DNA from 2 places in the Pseudoduganella sp. jia 12 genome. Region 1 is predicted to be linked to the other one. Evidence: predicted binding sites of a transcription regulator. Region 1 holds the regulator's gene; the other holds the start of a gene.
The links. The regulator sigma-54, encoded in region 1, starts transcription at its own class of promoters, with help from an activator protein. The targets are predictions, from matches to a motif close to TGGCANGNAANCTGCTTT.
Positions count from the first base shown of each region.

Region 2: ACY65G_RS10205 (ANTAR domain-containing response regulator) is a predicted target of sigma-54. The motif match lies at 1,087-1,104, and genes of this name have one in related genera.

Region 1 is NZ_JBUXKP010000007.1:253,970-257,622, forward strand. Features, by position in the region: gene ACY65G_RS17485 (enoyl-CoA hydratase/isomerase family protein) at 1-732, opposite strand, end outside; gene hpf (ribosome hibernation-promoting factor, HPF/YfiA family) at 939-1,295, opposite strand; gene ACY65G_RS17495 (RNA polymerase factor sigma-54) at 1,387-2,862, opposite strand; gene lptB (LPS export ABC transporter ATP-binding protein) at 2,936-3,653, opposite strand, start outside.
Region 2 is NZ_JBUXKP010000004.1:211,568-215,220, reverse strand. Features, by position in the region: gene ACY65G_RS10210 (CmpA/NrtA family ABC transporter substrate-binding protein) at 1-442, opposite strand, end outside; gene ACY65G_RS10205 (ANTAR domain-containing response regulator) at 477-1,076, opposite strand; gene ACY65G_RS10200 (ABC transporter permease) at 1,290-2,165, opposite strand; gene ACY65G_RS10195 (ABC transporter ATP-binding protein) at 2,162-3,001, opposite strand; gene ACY65G_RS10190 (ABC transporter substrate-binding protein) at 3,003-3,653, opposite strand, start outside.

The sequences.
Region 1 (3,653 bases):
CTGGGTGAAATGGTCGTCGATCAGCGCGCGGTGCGCCTGCAGTTCGGAAGGCCCCGCTTCATGGCGCAGCGAGCGGCCGAACATTCCCACCGCCTCGCGCAGCCCCGCTCCGGCCGTGGAGCCGACCAGGTCGGCCAGTTGCGGCAATTCGGCCGCGGGCACGTAGTGGTCGGCCAGCCCGCAATACATCGCGTCGGCCGCACCGATCGTCAGCGCCGTCAGTGCCAGGTACACGCCCAGCCTGCCTGGCGCGTGGGACAGGAAATAACTGCCACCCACGTCGGGGAACAGGCCGATGTTCACCTCGGGCATCGCCAGCCGTGTGCGGTCGGTCACCACGCGCACGCTGCTGTGCGGACCGCCCTGGGCAATGCCCATGCCGCCGCCCATCACCACGCCATCCATCAAGGCCACGTAGGGCTTGGTAAAGCAATGCACGAGGTAGTTCAGCGCGTATTCCTCGGTGAAGAAATCCTCGATCTGCGCACTGCCGCCCTGCGGCGTCGCTGTGCCGGCGGCATGGAAGAAGCGGATGTCGCCACCGGCGCACAGCGCCTTCTCGGTGGTGCTGCGGACGACGACGGCGGCGATGTCGCCGTCGTCGCGCCAGGCCAGCAGCGTGCCGGTAATCGCGCGGATCATGTCGAGCGACAATGAATTCAATGCCCTGGGCCGGTCGAGCGTGATGAAGCCGGTGCCATTGCGCACCTTGGTATGGACGTGGTCGGTCATGGTGTCTCGCATCGTTGTCGTTATTGGCCTCATTCTAGCCATGGATGCGGATGATGTGGCGTAAAAGGTGAACTGAAGGTGAACTGAAGGTGAACTGCGGCGAACTGCAGTGAACTGCGGGAATACGGTGGGGTGCGGACGTAACAAAGGGCGCATTGCGCGCCCTTCTGTTGCTGCAGCCAAAGGGCTGCGACCTGCATCCGGCGTTATGCGGGTGACGCGGGAATCTCGATCTCGCTCAGGTGCTTGATGGTTTCATGATTATGGTTCTGCACTTTATCCTTGTGCTTCATGACCTGGCGATCCAGCTTGTCGATCAGCGAGTCGATGGCCGCATACAGGTCCTGCGCGACGCTTTCGACAAACACGGTCTTGCCCGACATGCGCAGGTTGATTTCCGCCTTCTGCCTTTTTTCTTTCTCGGTGAGATTATCTACACTCAGGATCACACTTACATCGATCAGCTGATCGAAATGCCGTCTAACGCGTTCCAGCTTGCTCTGCACATACTCGCGAATGGCAGGGGTTACGTCGATATGGTGTCCACTGATGGTCAGATTCATACACACACTCCTAAAGAAGATCAATCCAGGTTCGTGCAGCTTCCGCCATCGAAATGCGGCGGCGCAGAGGAACCCATACACTACAGATTGCTTACAAGGACTTGCGGAGGCTGACTGGGGGAATTTTCAATGCTTCGCGATATTTGGCAACAGTGCGTCGCGCAATCACCATGCCTTGTTCACCCAGCATGTCCGCAATCTTACTGTCGGATAAAGGGTTCTTCGGGTCTTCGGCTCCTGTGAATTGCACGATCAGCGCCCGGATCGCAGTCGAGGAAGCTTCCCCACCAGCTTCGGTTGCGACGTGGCTGCCAAAAAAATACTTCAACTCAAACATGCCGTGCGGGGTGAGCATATATTTTTGAGTTGTTACCCGAGAGATAGTACTCTCGTGCAGACCCAGTGTATCAGCTATTTCACGCAACACAAGGGGCCTCATTGCCACAGCGCCATGCGAGAAAAAGTTCTTCTGCCGCTCGACGATGGCCTGGGCCACGCGGAGAATCGTGTCGAAGCGCTGGCGCATATTCTTGATCAGCCACTTTGCTTCCTGCAGCTGGGCATTCATCTGCGTTTCGCCCTTGCCCTGCTTGAGCAGGCTGGCATACAGCGCGTTTACGCGCAGGCGTGGCATCACGTCGTTGTTCAGCGTGACCACCCAGCCGCTGCGGCCTTTCCTGACCACGACATCCGGTACGACATAGTCTGACACGTCGGCCGCGAAGGCGGCGCCCGGATGCGGATTGCATTGCCGAATGACGGCTTGTGCCTCGCGCAAGTCTTCGTCGTCGCAATCGAGTGCCTTCTTCAGCTTGTTGAAGTCGCGCTGCGCGAACCACTGCAAGTGCTTTTCAACGATGCACAGCGCCATCCGCCGCGTGACCATCGGCACGCCAGGCATGCGCCGGATCTGCAGCGCCAGGCATTCGGAAGCGTTGCGCGCACCGATGCCCGCCGGGTCGAAGCTCTGCAGCAGCTTCAGCGCGGTGCGCAATTCGTCGAACTCGATCTCCAGCTCTTCCGGCATGCGTGCATGGATGTCTTCCAGGCTCTCTTCGAGATAACCGTTATCGTCGAGCGCATCGATGATCAGCTCCACCAGGGCCCGGTCGCGCGGCTCCAGCACCGTCACGCGCATCTGCTCCATCAGGTGTTCGCGCAGGCTGCGGTGGCTGGCCTCGAGCTGCGGGCGGCCGTCGTCATCGTCCGGTCCCTTGCCGCTGCCCGCACTGCTCCAGTCGGTATCGCCGGCGCCAGGGTCGAGGCCTTCGCCCTCGCCACCTTCGAACGGCTCGGGCTCCGGCGCCGCCGGCGCATCCTGCGGCGGACCGCCTTCGGGAGGCGCCTCTCCGGGCGCCTGCGTGGTGTTGATCGCCCCATCGCCCAGCAGGCGCACGGAACGGTCGAGCGGATCGTCGAGCCGCTCGAGCAGCGGGTTATCGGTCAGCAGCTGTTCCAGTTCCTGGTGCAGCTCCAGCGTGGACAATTGCAGCAGCCGGATCGACTGCTGCAATTGCGGCGTCAACGCGAGGTGCTGGGAAGTACGCAGTTGCAAAGACTGTTTCATGGCTGGTTCATGGCTGCTGGTTCATGGCTGCTGGTCATGTCTCATTATCGGTGGAACAACGCGGTCCAAGTGCTTACATGCGGAAATGTTCACCAAGATAGACACGGCGCACGGACTCGTCGGCGATGATGTCGTCGGGCCGGCCGGAGGCCAGCACGCTGCCCTGATTGATGATATACGCCCGGTCGCAGATGCCCAGCGTTTCACGCACGTTATGATCCGTGATCAACACGCCGATGCTGCGTTCCTTCAGGAAGCGCACGATGCGCTGGATCTCGATCACGGCGATCGGGTCGACACCGGCAAACGGCTCGTCCAGCAGCACGAAGCGGGGATTGGTCGCCAGCGCGCGGGCGATCTCCACGCGGCGGCGTTCGCCACCGGACAGCGACAGCGCCGTGTTCTCGCGCAGCTTCTCGATCTGCAGGTCGGCCAGCAGCGCATTCAGCCGCTCGTCGATCTCGGCCTTGCCGAGCGCCTTGCCGTCCACCTTCTGCAGCTCCAGCACGGCGCGGATGTTTTCTTCCACGGTCAGCTTGCGGAACACCGACGCTTCCTGCGGCAGGTACGACAGGCCGAGGGTGGCGCGCTTGTGGATCGGCAGGCTGGAGATGTCGGTACCGTCGAGGTCGATAGTGCCGGCATCCGACGCCACCAGGCCCACGATCATGTAGAACGACGTGGTCTTGCCGGCCCCGTTCGGGCCCAGCAGCCCCACCACTTCGCCGCATGCCACCTGCAACGACACGTCATGCACCACCTGGCGCTTGCCGTAGCTCTTTTGCAGCCCG
Region 2 (3,653 bases), on a different contig from region 1:
CATGGGCGGCCAGCCAGTAATACAGCCACATCGCGTGCGTGCCGGTCGGGAAAGTCTGGGCAAAGACATACTTGCGCCGGCTGTCGCCAACGTCTTTGGCCATCAGTGTCGCCAGCGAAGCGCCATCCTTCGCGCCCTGCTCGGCGAGGCGGCGCGACAGCGTGATGGCCTGCCCGTTGCGGTTCAGGTTCATCAGCACGGCCATGTCGCGCGGCTGCGCGCCGATGCCCAGCTGGGTGCCGTAGACCAGGCCATACAGGGCGTGCGCCGCATCGAGCTCGCCGGTCATCAGCTTGTCGCGCACGCCGGCCCACGACGTTTCGCGGGACAGCGCGATGCGGATACCGTGCTTCTCGTCGAAGCCCAGCATCGCTGCCATGACGACCGACGCGCAGTCGGTCAGCGGGTTGAATCCTACGTTGACGGTTGTTTTTTCGATCATGACTGCTCCAGCCGGGTGCGCACGCGATACGTGGTCAACCCAGCAAGTCCTCCACATCCAGTATCCGCTGGGCGATGTCGGCCAGCTTCAGGTTCTTGTTCATCGCCATCGTCCGCAGGCGCTGGTAGGCCTGGTCCTCCGTCATGCCGTGACGGCTCATCAAGAGGCCCTTGGCGCGGTCGACCACCTTGCGCTCGGCCAGCTTGAGCTTCGTGTCCTGCAGTTCATCCAGCAGCTTCTGCTCCTTGCGAAAGCGCGCCATCGCCACGCTGAGCACCGGCTTGATGCGCTCCGGCTTCAGGCCGGCCACGATATAGGCCGACACCCCCGCCTCGATCGCCGCATCCATCGACGACTGCTTGGCATCCTCGGTGAACATGACGATGGGGCGGCGCTCGTCGCGGGTGGCCACGACGATGTGCTCCAGCACATCGCGCGCGTCGGATTCGGCGTCGACGATGATCATGTCCGGCTGCAGGCGGGCGATCTCTTCCGGCAGATGAAAATCGGCCGGCAGCGACGCCACCAGCTCGTAGCCGGCCTCGATAAGGCCTTCGTGCAGCGCGGCGGCACGCAACGAAGCATCACTTTCGTGGGGAGGGTGAACTAAAACGATGCGGAGATGGCGGCTCATGCCCTATTGCAGAGCAATAAATGTGCCAGAGTGGTGAACAAATTGCCCATTGTTGAGCCCGTGTCCCGGTGCCTGGCAGCCGGGCTATAGCCCGGCAACACGGGCTCAGCCAATCCGCTCCCGTCGATATCGGCACTTGTTTACCGACTTGTTCTTGTTGATGAGTTCGTGTCTCCGTGCCAGGCAGCCGGGCTATAGCCCGGCAACACGAACTCAGCTATTGGAGCGCATGCCCCATTTCTGTACCGTCATACGCTCCAGCGCGGCGAACAGCAGGTGCTCGACGGCAAGCCCGATGAGGATCACGGCGGCGAGGCCGGCGAAGACCTTGTCTGTATACAACTCGTTGCGGTTCTGGAAGATGTACCAGCCCAGGCCGCCCTTGCCGGACGAGGCGCCGAACACCAGTTCCGCGGCGATCAGCGTGCGCCAGGCGAATGCCCAGCCGATCTTCAGCCCCGAGACGATGGCCGGCAGCGCGGCGGGCACGAGGATCTGGATGACGAACGGCAGCCCGCCGAGACCATAGTTGCGGCCCGCCATGCGCAGCGTGGCCGGCACCGACTGGAAGCCGGCATACGTGCCCAGCGCCAGCGGCCACAGCACGGCGTGCACGATGACGAACACGAGGCTGGCGTTGCCGAGTCCCAGCCACAACATGGCCAGCGGCAGCAGCGCGATGGCGGGCAGCGGGTTGAACATGGCGACGAGCGTTTCCAGCAGGTCGCGCCCCAGGCGTGTCGACACCGCGAGCGCGGTCAGCACGAACGCCAGCGCGATGCCGGCCACGTAGCCCTGTACCAGCACGGCCAGCGACACATGGACTTTTTCGACCAGCTCGCCGCTGGCGATGCCTTCGAAGAATGCCCGTGCCGTTTGCACGAACGTGGGCAGCAGCAGGTCGTTGTCCTGCCAGCGCGCGGCCAGTTCCCACAGCAGCGCCAGCAAGGCCAGCACGGCGCTCTTGCGCAGCCAGCCCTGCTGCCACAGGCGCTGCGCGACCGGGAGGCGGCGCTGCAGCGATGCCGGTGCGGCGGGCGCCAGGTCATATTGAAACTCTTGCCGGATCGGCGGGACCAGGTTGCTCACAGGGCGATCCTTTCCTCTTCATGTTCCGGCTGCGCCGCCGGGGCCTCGCCGAACAGCAGGTAGTGGATGCGCTGCGCGGCATGCTGGAACTCGGCGCCGCCGCCGCTGTGCAAGCCGAACTGGTGACTGTTCAGCTCCGCACGCACGCGGCCCGGATGCGGCGACAGCAACAGGATGCGGTTGCCGACCACCAGCGCTTCCTCGATCGAGTGGGTGACAAACAGCAGCGTGAACGGCGATTCCTCCCACAGCTTCGTCAACTCTTCCTGCATCGTGCGGCGCGTGAGGGCGTCGAGCGCTGCGAACGGCTCGTCCATCAGCAGCACGGCCGGCTGCATCGCCAGCGCGCGGGCAATGGCCACGCGCTGCTTCATGCCGCCGGACAGCGTGTGCGGGTACGCGTTCTCGAAACGGTCCAGCCCCACGCGGGCGATCCAGTGGCGCGCACGTTCCCGTGCTTCGGCGCGGCCGCAGTTTTTCGACGCCAGCAACGGGAACATCACGTTTTGCAGCACCGTCTTCCACGGCGGCAGCTGGTCGAATTCCTGGAACACGCAGATGCGGTCCGGCCCTGGCTTCGTGATGACCTGGCCGTTCAGCGTGATCGTGCCCGCGGCGGGTTCGATGAAGCCGCCGACAGCCTTCAGCAGCGACGATTTGCCGCAGCCGGAAGGCCCGAGCAGCACGAAGCGGTCACCCCCGAACACATCGAAGTCGACGTCCTGCGTGGCGCGCACGGCGTTGCCGCCGCTACGGTATTCGAGGGTAACGCCACGGGCGCGCAGCAGCGCTTCGGAAGGCGAGGATGGGCGGACGACCTGCAGCGGCGATATCATGTCAGCTCCCCTTGGCCACCAGCGGCTCTTCAAAGAAATAGTCGCGCCATGTGGCCGGCTTGTTCTTCACGGCGCCCACGCGGTGCATGAACTGCGCGATCTTCAGCGTGTTCTGCGGCGCGATATTGAACTGCACTTCGGGGTTCTTGAAGATCTTCACGAGCAGCGCACGATCGATATTGCTCTTGTTCGCCTTCAGGTAGATGTCGGCCGCGCCTTCCGGGTTCTTCGCCGCGTAGTCGGCCGCCTCGGCCAGCGCCTGCACGAACGAGCGCAGCGTCTTCGGGTTCTCCTTGCGGTATTTCTCGGTAGCGTACAGCAGCGTGGCCGATGACGGACCGCCCAGCACTTCATACGATTTCAGGATCACGCGCGCATTCGGGTTCTGGGCCAGTTCCTGTTCCTGGAACGGCGGCGTGGCGAAGTGGGTCGTGATTTCGGTACCGTTGGAGATGATCGCCGTGGCCGCATCCGGGTGCGGCAGCGTTTGCGTGAACTTGTCCAGCCGGGCAAATTCCTTGTCGCCCCATTTCTGCGCGGCGGCCAGTTGCAGGATGCGCGATTGCACGGAAACGGTAACGGCGGGCAGCGCGATGCGGTCCTTCTCGGTAAAGTCCGCGATCGATTTCACTTTGGGGTTGTTGGTGATCAG